4 regions of the Kitasatospora sp. NPDC033851 genome follow, and region 1 is predicted to be linked to each of the others. Evidence: riboswitches for the same ligand, from Rfam matches in the RefSeq annotation. Region 1 holds a riboswitch; each other region holds the start of a gene.
What was found. A riboswitch is a leader RNA that binds a small molecule or an ion and turns the genes downstream of it on or off. The one in region 1 is predicted to bind cyclic di-AMP.
Positions count from the first base shown of each region.

Region 2: it holds a riboswitch for cyclic di-AMP, as region 1 does, so the genes downstream of both, ACZ51D_RS05945 (LysM peptidoglycan-binding domain-containing protein) here and ACZ51D_RS27270 (C40 family peptidase) in region 1, are expected to answer to the same signal.
Region 3: it holds a riboswitch for cyclic di-AMP, as region 1 does, so the genes downstream of both, ACZ51D_RS39090 (transglycosylase family protein) here and ACZ51D_RS27270 (C40 family peptidase) in region 1, are expected to answer to the same signal.
Region 4: it holds a riboswitch for cyclic di-AMP, as region 1 does, so the genes downstream of both, ACZ51D_RS13205 (glycoside hydrolase family 16 protein) here and ACZ51D_RS27270 (C40 family peptidase) in region 1, are expected to answer to the same signal.

Region 1 covers NZ_JBVIRL010000016.1:56,556-59,735, reverse strand. The annotation lists gene ACZ51D_RS27270 (C40 family peptidase) at 204-1,337, opposite strand; cyclic di-AMP (ydaO/yuaA leader) riboswitch at 1,348-1,501, opposite strand; gene ACZ51D_RS27265 (C40 family peptidase) at 1,839-2,876, opposite strand; gene ACZ51D_RS27260 (NYN domain-containing protein) at 3,077-3,180, opposite strand, start outside.
Region 2 covers NZ_JBVIRL010000002.1:621,688-624,867, reverse strand. The annotation lists gene ACZ51D_RS05950 (cytochrome P450 family protein) at 1-1,088, shown strand, start outside; cyclic di-AMP (ydaO/yuaA leader) riboswitch at 1,340-1,507, shown strand; gene ACZ51D_RS05945 (LysM peptidoglycan-binding domain-containing protein) at 1,513-2,418, shown strand; gene eno (phosphopyruvate hydratase) at 2,675-3,180, shown strand, end outside.
Region 3 covers NZ_JBVIRL010000037.1:42,733-45,912, forward strand. The annotation lists gene ACZ51D_RS39085 (hypothetical protein) at 21-221, opposite strand; gene ACZ51D_RS39090 (transglycosylase family protein) at 443-1,741, opposite strand; cyclic di-AMP (ydaO/yuaA leader) riboswitch at 1,749-1,917, opposite strand; gene ACZ51D_RS39095 (sirohydrochlorin chelatase family protein) at 2,415-3,180, opposite strand, start outside.
Region 4 covers NZ_JBVIRL010000005.1:331,963-335,142, reverse strand. The annotation lists gene ACZ51D_RS13210 (hypothetical protein) at 1-481, shown strand, start outside; gene ACZ51D_RS13205 (glycoside hydrolase family 16 protein) at 557-1,837, opposite strand; cyclic di-AMP (ydaO/yuaA leader) riboswitch at 1,839-2,004, opposite strand; gene ACZ51D_RS13200 (phenolic acid decarboxylase) at 2,611-2,940, shown strand; gene ACZ51D_RS13195 (alpha/beta hydrolase) at 3,008-3,180, opposite strand, start outside.

The sequences.
Region 1 (3,180 bases):
GGCGCGGCCCCGCCGCCGCCCCACTGCGGGCGGTCGTCGAGCGGGAGTCCGGTGGCAGACGTTAGCGAGTCCGGGCAAGCGAGTCCAAACCCCTCCGGACCCGAATATTTGACCCGTAATCGGACATCAGCCCGAGCCGCCGAAAAAGCCGCAGGCCCGGCCTTCCGTGGAGGAAGACCGGGCCTGGAAGCGCCGAGTACGGATCAGACCCGCACGATGCTGGTCAGCGGCATGTTGGTGACGGCCTCGTAGCGGACCGAGGCACCCGGCTTGGGCGCGTGCAGCACCTGGCCGTTGCCGGCGTAGATGCCGACGTGGTGGGCGTCCCCGAAGAAGATCAGCAGGTCGCCGGGCTGGGCCTGGGACAGGTCGCTGCCGATCCGGGTGCCGGCGTGCGCCTGCTCCTGCGAGGTGCGCGGCAGCGAGACGCCGACCTGGTTGAACGCCCAGACCATCAGGCCGGAGCAGTCGAAGGAGGACGCGCCGGTGGCGCCCCACACGTACGGGCTGCCGACCTTGGAGGCGGCGGCGGAGAGCGCGGCTGCACCGCGCGAGCTGCCGGGGGCGACCGGCTTGGCGACCGGCGAGGCCGGGGCCGGGGCCGAGCCCGCGGAGAGGTCGGTGCGGCTGTTGTCGCGGGAGGCGCGGTCGGCGGCCTGCTGGGCCTTCACCGCGGCGTCGGCCTGGGCCTTGGCGTCGGCGGCGGCCTTCTCCTCGGCCGCGCGCAGCGCCTGGCGCTCCTGCTCGGTCAGGGTGTTGAGCAGGTCCTGGGCGGCCTTCAGCTTGTTCTGGACCTCGTCCTTGGAGGCCTTCAGCTGCTGGGTGGTCGACTCCAGCTCGGCGAGCTTGCCCTGGGCCTCGGTGCGGTCCTGGTCGAGCTTGCGCTGCTGCTCCTGGAGCACCTTCAGCTGGTTCTTCTGGGTGTCGCCGGCCTGGTTCAGCGCACCGGCCTGGTTGAGGAAGCTGTCCGGGCTGGACGAGAACATCAGCTGCACGGTCGGGGATATGCCGCCGTTGCGGTACTGCTCCCCGGCGATCTCGGCCAGGCCGCCCTGCAGGTCGGTCACCTGGTCCTGCTGACGGGCCACCTGGTCCTGCAGGCCGGAGACCTGCTTCTCCAGCGTCTGCTGCTTCTCCTGGGCGGCGTTGTACTGCTCGGTCGCCACCTCGGCCTGCTCGTTGAGCTGGTCGACCTGCTCCTTGACCTGGTCCTTGGTCGGCTGCGGGTCGGCGTGGGCGCCGGACTGCGCGGAGAGGGCGACGGCTGCGGCGGCGACACCGGTCAGGATCGAGACACGGGCGCGGCCGGCTGGCTTGGGACGACGATGGGACGCCACGAAGGCGGGCTCCTTCTTCCTACGTCCGCCTACCGGGTGAGCTGACGGGTTCGGGCCGGAAGCATGCCCTACGACGCCTCACGGCCGTTCCAGCGGCCGACCTGGCGCCGATTCACCCCGGAGGAACGTGGTTCCCCGGCTCCGCTGCGCAGCACCCCCGACTACTGGGCTCCCCTGTCGGGCAGTCGCTTCGACCTGCCCCGCTGCCTCGCGAACTCGACGGTAGCCACCGCCGCCACCCCGGCTGGGTGATCGACACTGCGATGGCTCGGTGCATGACCCTAGTAACTGAACCGTGATCGGTTCAAATCCTTGTCAGAAAAAAGACGGAAGATTACCCAAGTTCTTTTGTGAAAATGACCGATGGTAACCGCCGCCCCACGCAAGGCTGATCAGGTCTCACCCGATGCTCGCGAAACGGTCGAAAACCCGAACGCCACCCCCGATCGGGGGTGGCGCGGATCACAGGGCTCGGGCGAACCCCTTCGGCGTGTCGGGCCGTCAGACCCGGCGGATGGTGTTGATCGGCATCGCGTCGGCCTTCATCACCTTCACCACGTCACCGGTGTGCGGCGCGTGGACCACCATGCCGTTGCCGATGTACATCGCGACGTGGTGCATGTCGGGGCCGTAGATGACCAGGTCGCCCGGCTGAGCCGCCGCCAGTCCGGGCACCGCGGTGCCGTAGTGGCCCTGCTCCTGCGAGGTGCGCGGCAGCGAGACGCCGGCCTGGCCGTACGACCAGACCATCAGGCCCGAGCAGTCGAAGGTGCTCGACCCGGTGGCGCCCCACACGTACGGCGAGCCCTGCTTGCTCATCGCCTTGGCGAGGGCCACGGCCGCGTAGCCACTGGCCGGCGGCAGGCTGCTCAGGTCGACCCGGTCGCTGCCGCGCGAGGCCCGGTCGTCCTGCGCCTGCTGGGCCTTCAGCGCGGTGCGCTCGGCGGCGCTCAGCGAGTTCATCAGGTCCTGGGCGGCCTTCAGCTTGGTGTTGACGTCCGCCTTGGCCTGGTTCAGGTCCTTGGTGGTGGTGTCGAGCGAGGCCAGCACGGCGGCCGCCTCGGTCTTCTCCTGGTCCAGCCGCCGCTGCTGGTCCAGCAGCCCCTTGAGCGCCTCCGCCTGGGTGGTGCTGGCCTGCTGGACGGTGGAGGCCTTCTCCAGGTAGCCGGACGGGTCGGAGGAGAGCATCAGCTGGACGGACGGGTCGATGCCGCCGGTGCGGTACTGCTCGCCCGCCACCTCGGCCAGGCCGGCCTGCAGCTGGGTCATCTGCTCCTGGCCGCGGGCCACCTGGTCCTGCAGCTGGTCGGCCTGCTTGCGCAGCTGCGTGGCCCGCTCCGTGGCGCCGTTGTACTTCTCTGCCGCCTGCTCCTGCTCTTGCTGGAGTTGGTCGATCTGCGCCTTGACGTCCGTTTTGTTCGGCTGCGGCGCGGCGTGCGCGGCTACCTGGGCGGAGAGTGCGACCGCGGTCGCAGCGGCCGCGGTGAGCACGGAGACCCGCGCGCGGCTCGGCTGCTTGGGACGGCGGTGGGAGGCCAAGGGACCGGCTCCTTCTTCCAACGGACTCACCCGATTGGATGAGATTCCGGAAAATAGGTTTGACGCCAGACCCTAGTGCGGATCTATCCGCTTTGCCACTCCCCCGAAGGCGTGAACTCTGTTTCCCACACCGACTTCACCGGACCCGCACACCACCACGGACCCAAGGCTGACCAGGAGTCATCCTACGCGGCCCGCGCTCAGGGCCGGGCCAGCCGGTTCAGCAGCAGCACCGAGGCGACCGGGCGCGCGCCCGCCTTCCGCACGCCCTCCGCGACCTCCCGGTCGGCGGAGACCACCACCA
Region 2 (3,180 bases), on a different contig from region 1:
ACCGCACCGGCCGGGTGGGCATCCCGGGGGAGCGGCAGGCGGACCTGATGACGCACCTGCTGAACATCGACCCGCCGGACCACACGCGGCTGCGCCGACTGGTGTCGAAGGCGTTCACCCCGCGCCGGGTGGCCGAGTTCGAGCCGCGGGTGCAGCAGCTCACGGACCGGCTGATCGACGGCTTCGCGCAGCGCGGTTCGGCGGACCTCATCCACGAGTTCGCCTTCCCGCTCCCCATCTACGCGATCTGCGACCTGCTGGGCGTGCCGGCCGAGGACCAGGACGACTTCCGCGACTGGGCCGGCATGATGATCCGCCACGGCGGCGGCCAACGCGGCGGCGTGGGGCGAGCGGTGAAGCGGATGCGGGCGTACCTGCTGGAGCTGATCCACCGCAAGCGGGCGGACCTCGGGGACGACCTGATCTCGGGTCTGATCCGGGCGAGCGACCACGGCGAGCACCTGACCGAGAACGAGGCCGCGGCAATGGCCTTCATCCTCCTCTTCGCCGGTTTCGAGACGACCGTGAACCTCATCGGCAACGGGATGTACGCGCTGCTGCGCAATCCGGGGCAGCGCCGGTCGCTGCAGGAGTCGGTGGCGCGCGGGGAGCACGCGCTGCTGGAGACGGGGATCGAGGAACTCCTGCGCTACGACGGGCCGGTGGAGATGGCGACCTGGCGGTTCGCGACGCGGCCGCTGACCATCGGCGGGGTGGACATCCCGGTCGGTGACCCGGTGCTGGTGGTGCTGGCCGCCGCGGACCGCGATCCGGCCCGGTTCGCGGACGAGAACACCCTGGACCTGGCCCGGACTGACAATCCCCACCTGGGGTTCGGGCACGGCATCCACTACTGCATCGGCGCCCCGCTGGCCCGCCTGGAAGGGCGTGCCGCCCTGGCCACACTGCTTTCCCGGCTGCCCGATCTGCGGCTCGCGGAAAGCCCGGAGAATCTGCGCTGGCGCGGCGGTCTGATCATGCGTGGACTGCGGGAACTTCCGGTCGAATTCAGTCCGGAGAGTCGCTCCCCGCATACGCCCCTGCATACGCCTCCGCATACGCCCCCGACACCCCTTATGCGCCCCTGACAAACTGACACAAGATGACGAAACGCCGGGCGACACGCTGACGGAACGTCGCCCGGGGTCTTCCGGTTCAGGTGTGAACGCCCATCAATCCGGACATAGCGGCGCCGTTGGTAGGCGATCGGGCACGCGCCGTAATTTCTGTGTGATATCGGTGATATGAGCTTGTGATTGGTCTGAGGATCTGTCTACTCTCCCTGGAGTTCGCAGCTGCGGACCTCGTGCGCGGAACGCCGAATCCTGCCCGCCGCGTCACGGGAAACCGACCAGAACCCTGGGCAGGGGCGGGGGAACCAGGTTTGTTGCCGTTTCCCACGGCTTGGGGTGAAGCCGCCTGAGCGGAATCGTTTCCGCGTACGGCGGCCGGGCCACCTCCCGGTCCGAACCCGACAGCTCACCTCGCAGGCGTGCGGAGAGGGACCTCTTCATGCTGTTCGTTGGAACCGGTCGTCACCGCCGTCGTACCCAGACCGAGAAGGCCATTGCCGTCGCCGGTGTGGCCGGCGTCGGACTCGCGATGCCGCTCCTCACCGCCACCGGCGCCTCCGCCGCACCGGCCTCCGCCTGGGACTCCGTCGCCCAGTGCGAGAGCGGCGGCAACTGGAGCATCAACACCGGCAACGGCTTCTACGGCGGCCTGCAGTTCACCTCCGGCACCTGGAAGGCGTACGGCGGCACCGCGTACGCGCCGCAGGCCAACCAGGCCAGCCGGGCGCAGCAGATCTCGGTCGCCGAGAAGGTGCTCGCCTCGCAGGGCCCGGGCGCCTGGCCGGTCTGCTCGAAGAAGGCGGGCCTGAGCAAGGGCGGTGCCCCGGCCGCGGTCGACACCTCCTCGGACGCCAAGCCGCAGTCCGCCCCCGCGCAGCAGGCCCAGAAGCCCGCCGCCAAGCCGGCTCAGAACCCGGCCGCCCAGAAGCCCGCCGCGCAGAAGCCTGCCCAGAAGCCGGTGCAGCAGGCCGCCCCGCAGCAGCAGGCGCAGCCGCAGGCCCACGGCCTCTCCGGCCAGGGCGGTTGGGACGCGGACGCGAAGGTGTACTGGTACCAGAACAACGGCGCCTGGTACTGGACCAGCCACCAGAGCGTCTACCAGCAGTACGCGGGCCACGCCGCCGCGCAGCAGTACGCCCCGCAGGCCGCGCAGCAGCAGTACGCGCCGCAGGCCGCTCCGGCGTCCGGCCACGACTACACCGTCCGCGACGGTGACACCCTGTCGACCATCGCCGCCGCGCAGGGCGTGTCCGGCGGCTGGCACGCGCTGTACGAGCAGAACCACGGGACCGTCGGCGGCGACCCGAACCTGATCCTGCCCGGCCAGGTGCTGCACCTCGGCTGAGCCGACGCGTGAAGGCCGACGCGCGAAGGGGGTTGGGCCCGCCGGCCCCCTTCGTCCGCATTCGCCCGCTTCAGTGGGACAAGCTGGGACAAGCAGGTGAACTACTGGTGGGTAGCGGGGCCACACGCTGAGACGAGACCGAGGCGGACGTGGCCCCGGGAGCCTGGGCGGCTAGGCTCTGGTCCGTAACGACTCCGCAATCGTCCTGCTGACAGCACCACCGTCAGCCGGACCTGCTTCCGCAAGGAGATGCCTCGTGCCGTCCATCGATGTCGTCGTAGCCCGTGAGATCCTCGACTCGCGCGGCAACCCCACGGTCGAGGTCGAGGTCGGCCTCGACGACGGCAGCACGGGTCGTGCCGCTGTCCCGTCGGGTGCCTCCACCGGCGCCTTCGAGGCGCTGGAGCTGCGCGACGGTGACAAGAACCGCTACTTCGGCAAGGGCGTGGAGAAGGCCGTCCTGGCCGTCATCGAGCAGATCGGCCCGGAGCTGGTCGGCTACGACGCCACCGAGCAGCGCCTGATCGACCAGGCCATGCTGGACCTGGACGCCACCCCGGACAAGTCCTCGCTCGGCGCCAACGCCATCCTGGGCGTCTCGCTGGCCGTCGCGCACGCCGCCTCCGAGGCCAGCGACCTGCCGCTGTTCCGCTACCTGGGCGGCCCGAACGCGCACGTCCTGCCGGTCCCGATGATGAACATCCTCAACGGCGGCTCGCACGCGGACTCCAACGTCGACATCCAGGAGTTCATGATCGCGCC
Region 3 (3,180 bases), on a different contig from region 1:
GCCCTTCGGCGTGCGCCGGGTCAGCCCTCCTGGGCGGTGGGACGGTCGGCGGTGAGGCGTCGGCCGTCGGCCGCGTCGCCGGTACGGGTCTCGGTGCGGCGGCCGCGGGCCAGGTAGTCGCGCAGGACCAGTTCGACGGCGTCCTGCGGGTTCGTGGTACCGGAGAGCATCATCGCGTCGATCGCGAGGTTCGCGTCGATGGTGACGGTGACCTGGGCCATGTGACTCCTCCTCGGGTGCGGAGCAGCAGCTTGCCCGTTGGGGCGGGGTTTCACCACGGGGATACGCCGGAACCCCCGGGGAGGAGCGACCAGACTCTCCCCGGGGGTGGCGGGTGGTCAGCGTTCGGAGGACGACTGACAGCTGACAGATGTTGAAATCTGTTATCTGTTATCTGTTGTCCGTCAGTCGAAATCCGTCGGCTGTCAGCCGTTCGCCGTGCTCAGACCCGGCCGGCGAAGTCCGGGGCCCAGTTGGCGACGGTCTGCTCGCGCACGCCCGAGCTCGGGTTGGCGGCCTCGACGTACTTGCCGCCGCCGACGTAGATCGCGACGTGGTAGACGCCCGAGTCCTGGCCGTTGTTGGACCAGAACAGCAGGTCGCCCGGCTGCAGGCTGTCCAGCGAGACGTGGGTGCTGGCGGCGGCCTGGTCGGCGGCGACGCGCGGGACGGAGATGCCCGCGGCGCGCAGCGCGGCCTGGGTCAGGCCGGAGCAGTCCCAGCCGCCGTTGCCGGTGCCGCCGTAGACGTAGGCCTGGCCGACCTTGGACTCGGCGAAGGCGACCGCGGCGGCCATGCTGCCGGTGGCGGCCTGGGCCGGGGCCTGGGTCTGCGCCTGGGCGGCCGGCTTGGCGGCCGGGGTCTGGGTCTGGGCCGCCGGCTTGGCGTTCACGGCACCGCCGTTCGCGGACTGACCGGACTTCTGCGAGCGGTTGAACCAGGTGAAGTCCGAGCCGGACTTGTCCGAGGAGGCGGACTGGTCGGTGGAGGCCGACTGCTGGGCCTGGCCGCCGTCGCCGAAGGACAGGTGCTGGCCCGGGTAGATGGTGTTCGGACCGTCGGTCAGGGTGCCGCGGTTGAGGTCGTACAGCCGCTGCCAGCCGCCCTGGACGTTGTGCTTGTCGGCGATCGAGGACAGCCAGTCGCCCTCGACCACGGTGTAGTCGCCGCTCTGGGCCTGCTGCTGGTGCTTCTGCGTCCAGTTGCCGGTGGCGGAGTCGGTGGCGGCCTGGGCAGCGTCCTGGGCGGGCGCGGCCGGCTTGGCGGCCGGGGCCTGGGTCTGCGCCGGCTTGGCGGCGGGCTTGGCGACCGGGGCGGCGGGCGCGGCGGGCTTGGCGGCGGTCGAGGTGTCGACGGACGCCGGGGCGCCACCCTTGGTGAGGCCGGCCTGGACCGAGCACACCGGCCAGGCGCCGGGGCCCTGCGAGGCGAGGACCTTCTCGGCGACGGCGATCTGCTGGTCCTTGGTGGCCAGGTCGGCGCGCGCGGCGTAGGCGGTGCCGCCGAAGGCGGACCAGGTGCTCTGGGTGAACTGGAGGCCGCCGTAGAAGCCGTTGCCGGTGTTGATGCTCCAGTTGCCGGTGCTCTCGCACTGGGCGACCTTGTCCCAGGTGGCGACGGAGGCCGCGGAGGCGGTGCCGGAGACGAGGCACGGGACGGTGAGGCCGACGCCCGCGACGCCGATGGCGGCGATCACGCGGCGGGTGCGGCTGGACAGACGGGTGCCGTTGGTGGGCAGCATGAAGACGCGGTCCTCTCCCACGCCTGCGAGGTGAGCTGTCGGATTCGGGCTGGAGTTGCCCGGCCGCGCGTGAGCGCGGCTTCACCCCTAGCCCTGGACGTTCCGGGGAACGGTCCGGGGCGACTTACCTGTGGGTCCCCCGCTCCTGCCGTGGTGCGTTTTCGCGCTTCCAGGACATCCGACGGCAGGACTCGGCGTTGCGGATGAACTGGGTCCGTGTGGCCACGAACGGGGAGCACGTTAAGCAGACTTAAGTTCAAACTGCAAATAGCTGTGACGCGCATCACGGTTTAGTGGGAACTGCCAAAATGTCAGGTAATCATGATCGTAAATGATCGTTTTTCGGCAATGCTGTTGCGGATGCCCACAACTGTCTTCGCCTCAGGAGTGACGTGACGGTGTGTTGAAGCGCGAAGCGGCGCGCCGTCCGAGCCAGGGGGGTGGCCGCGATTCGAGCGCCGGAGAGTGCGCTCACCATTTCCTAGCAAATGGCGCCAGAACGGACATTCCCTTCATTGCTCGCTTAACTCCTGTAACTCCCGTACGGCACAGGAAAGCAGCAGGAGGGGCAGCAGGAGAGGCAACAGGAGGGGCAACGAGAGAGGCAAAGCGAAGGGCCCGGAACGCAAGCCGTTCCGGGCCCTGTGTGCGCGCCGACCGGCGCGTGGTGTCCTTACTGTCCGGCAGGCGCCTCGGCGGCCGCGTGAGCGCGCCGGGCGCCCTCCACGACCCCCTCGGCCTCGGCGGCGGCCGCCGCCTCCGCCTCGGCCTGCGCCAGCTCCTCCGGGGACGGCGTGGGCAGCGCGGCCAGGTAGGTGGAGGCGATCAGCTGGCCGACGGTCGGGTACGCGCCCAGCGGCGCCGCCGACGGGCAGCCGGTCTCCTCGGCGGCCGTGGCGAGCAGCTCGGAGTCGGCCTCCGGCCCGATCACCAGCGGGGCCAGCGCCGGGCGCTGCGAGCCGGACTCCTTGAGGTGGTTGACGGCCGCGGCCACCGAGCCGGGCACGTCGAGCGCGGCGGCGACGACCGGGACGGCCAGTCGGGCGGCCAGCAGTACGCCGGTGATGCCGGCTGCGGCGGCGGCGTCCTCGCCGCCGACGGTGGTCAGGACCACGCCGTCCGCGGCGGTCGCGATGGCGAACAGCCGGGCCCGGTCGGCGCGGGCCAGCCCCGCCTCGGAGAGTCGCACGTGCACGGCCTCGGCGAGCAGCGGGTGCGGGCCCAGCGCGTCGGTGACCGGCGCGCCGTACTCGGCGGCGAGCGCGTGGAGTTCGGCCAGGAAACCGTGCGGACCGGGCACCAGCGGCACCAGGACGGGCGTCGGCAGCCCGGCCTCGGCGGCCATGGCCAGGAGCTCGGCGACGGTGCGGTCCTCGCCGCCGGCGCCCTCGGCGTAGTCGCCGGGGAGGTAGCCGACCGCGGCCTGGACGCCGTTCTGC
Region 4 (3,180 bases), on a different contig from region 1:
GGTCGTCGCGCCGGGCGCGCCGACCGCGTCCGCCGTCCCCGAGGTGTCCACCCTGCCCGCCGTGGTCGCCGCGCCGTCCGACTCCGACCTGGAGGTGGTCCGGATCGACCCGGACCCGGCGGCGCCGCCCGGCGGCACCACGACCGTCCACGGCTTCGTCGCCAACAGGGGCCCGGACGCCACCGCCTCCCCGTTCACGGTCGTGGTCACCCTGCCGAAGGGCGTCACCCCCGAGGGGCCCTACTACCCCGACAACTGCGAGGTGCTGCAGAACGGCCACCGGGTGCGCTGCGTCTTCGGGCCCGGGCTGCCGCCGCTGCGCACCGCGACCGCCCTCGTCCCGGTCCGTCTGGACCCCGACCTGCCCCTGGGAAAACTGAGCGGCGGCTGGGTCGCGGTGCGCAGCGCGGACGACCGGGACGAGAGCAACAACCGGCAGCCGTTCGACATCACGGTGGTCGAGACGGCTGCCGGTTCCTGAGCACGTCGTCCCACCGGGCGCCGGGCGCCGGCGAGCGGCTGCCGGCTTGCGGCGACCGGTGAGACGTCCTACCGGTTAGCGGTAGACGCGGACGTAGTCGGCGGCCATGGTGATCGGAGCGGTCCCCTGTGGCGCGGGGTGGTACTGCCCCGCGCACACCGAGAGGTTGAGGATCAGGTACGCCGACCAGTTGGCGCCGACGCCCTTGCCGTCCGAGAAGACCTTGACGCCGTTGACGTACCAGTCCACCGAGTTCGCGCCGTAGTAGGTGCCGATGGTCACCCACTGGTCCTTCGCGATGGCGCTCGCGTCGGTGTAGTACTTCGGGTTGCCGGGGTTGACGTGGTTGGTCAGCTCCAGCAGGTTCGGGTTGTCGGGGTGGTACTCGAAGGAGTCGATCTCCCCGTTGCCGTTCTTCCAGGTCCACAGGGCCGGCCAGGCGCCGGTGCCCGCGGGCAGCTTGACCCGGGTCTCGGCGTAGTCGCCGGTCTTGACCTGGAAGCCCTCGCTGGAGCCCTCGGTGGTCAGGAAGCCGGTGTTCCAGGACTGCTTGCCGTTCTCCAGGGCCGGGCCGCCGGGGGCGGCGGTGAAGGTGGCGACCCCGTTGGCGACGCTGACGTTGTTCTTGTTCAGCCAGTCCAGCTTGTTGTCGTCCGGGTTGTGGTTCCCGTACTTGTACGAGGTGCTCTTGTCGCCGACCCAGCGCTGGCCCCAGGAGATCGAGCCGTTGAACTCGTCCGACCAGGTCAGCGACTTGCCGACGACCGGGGAGGACGGCGCGGGGGCGGTCGGGCTGGCCGTGGCGCTCGGGGTCGGCGTGGAGGTCGGGGTCGGCGTGGAGGTCGGCGCCGGGGTGGCGGTGGCCGTCGGGGCCGGGGCCGGGGTGGCGGTGGCCGAGACCATCAGCTGCTGCGAGGGCAGGTTGTGCCAGACGCCGCCGAGGTCCTGCCAGAAGCCGAACTGGGTGTACGTCCCGGCGGGCAGGGTGCGCGCGCCGCTGGTGAAGTTCACGCCGCTCGGGCAGATCTGCACGTTGGAGGCGTTGCCGGGGAAGTCGAGGTTGGTGCCGCGCGCGTCCCGCACGCCCACGCCGACGGTCTTCGCGGTGAAGCAGGCCGAGGAGTGCAGGCCGAGCGAGGCGGTGCCGGCCTTGCCCGCGACCATGGTGGCGGGGGCGAGCCGGTCCTGGGTGACGGTCGGCGCGGTGGCGGCCTGGGCACTGCTCACGGACGGCAGTCCGAACAGGCCGGCGCCGCTGATGGCGAGCGCCCCCGTGGCGGCGAAGGCGGCGTTGCGGCCGCGGCGGGAGGGGCGGGCGCGGCGCGGCGTGGCGCGCCGGACAGCAGGCTGGGGCATGAGCGGACCTCTGCGACGCCTGCGAGGTTAGCTGTCGGGTTCGGGCTGCAGTTGGCCCGGCCGCCTGTGGAACGGCTTCACCCCTAGCCACGACCCGTACGCGTGAGCGCGCGGGCCGGGCGCCGACCTTGGTTCCCCCGCTCCCGTCCGCGTGGTGCTCGGTGACCCGCCGACGGGTGGACGGGACTCGGCGTCCCGGCGGCGGGGTCCGCGAGGGCGGACGACCGTTGCAGGCTAGGCAGGCTGTGCGTGAACGGACAACTCCGTCGGTCCGGTTGTCGCGCAGCTCACAGTGGTGTCGATCAACAACGCTGTGCGGCGGCCGAGTTGATCAATCCCCCGGCCCGGCCGGATGCCCGTCCTGGTTCCTGGCCGGGTGCCCGTCCGGGTGCTCGGCCGAAGGCCTGGCGGGATGGTCAGCCGAGCCAGGCGTCGACCTGGCTCTCGGCCTCCGGCGCCCAGGCCAGCTCCAGGCGGTCGAGGCCGCTCAGCAGCCGGGTGCCGCCGACCGTCGCGATGCCGGTGGTGTGGACGGGCGTGGTGGGGGTGCGTCTCGCTGGGGTGAGTCTCGCAGGGGTGCGTTTTATGGGCGGACGGTAGGACCGGAGCGCGGCGGGTGTCCATGTGCCGGTCGCACCCCCCGGCGGGCGGCGCGGTGGCGATCCGTACCGTGGCAAAGATCTGACCGACTGCACCCGGTCGGATAAATTGGAGGCCTGACATTTCCGCAGTGCACAAGAGCACCAAAGCCCGAAACGAGGAGCCGCCCCACCATGATCGCGTCCCTGCCCGCCTTCGCCGGCCGCACCTACGTCTTCCGGGCCGACAACGGCGCGGCCTTCCGCAACACCTACTCGGCCGACGGCACGCGGCTGCGCTGGGAGGGCCTCGGCGAGTCCGCGGGCCAGTGGGAGGACGTGCGGCTGCACGTCGCCGAGGTCGCACCGGAGATCTACTTCGTCAGCTGGACGGAGCAGAGCGGGATCACCGTCAGCCATGTGATGGACCTGAACAAGCTGACGGTGCGGGCCTTCTGGACCTTCGAGGGCGAGGGCGGCCGGGTCGGCCAGCTGCACACCGGTTCGCTGGAGCGGGTGGCCTGAGACCTGTGACGGCCGGACCCCCGACCCGCGGCTGGGCCCCGGGGTCCGGCCGATAAGCGGCCGGTCGTCAGGCGGTCGGGTTCGGCACCGCAAGGTGCTGGGACAGCCACTCCAGCGAGGACGGCAGCAGCGCGCTCCAGGTCTCGAAGTTGTGGCCGCCGTTCTCGAGCATGCTGTACGAGACCTTCATCGGGCTCCGCGCCGCCTCGACGAAGGCCTCGGTCTCCCGCCGGTAGTCGC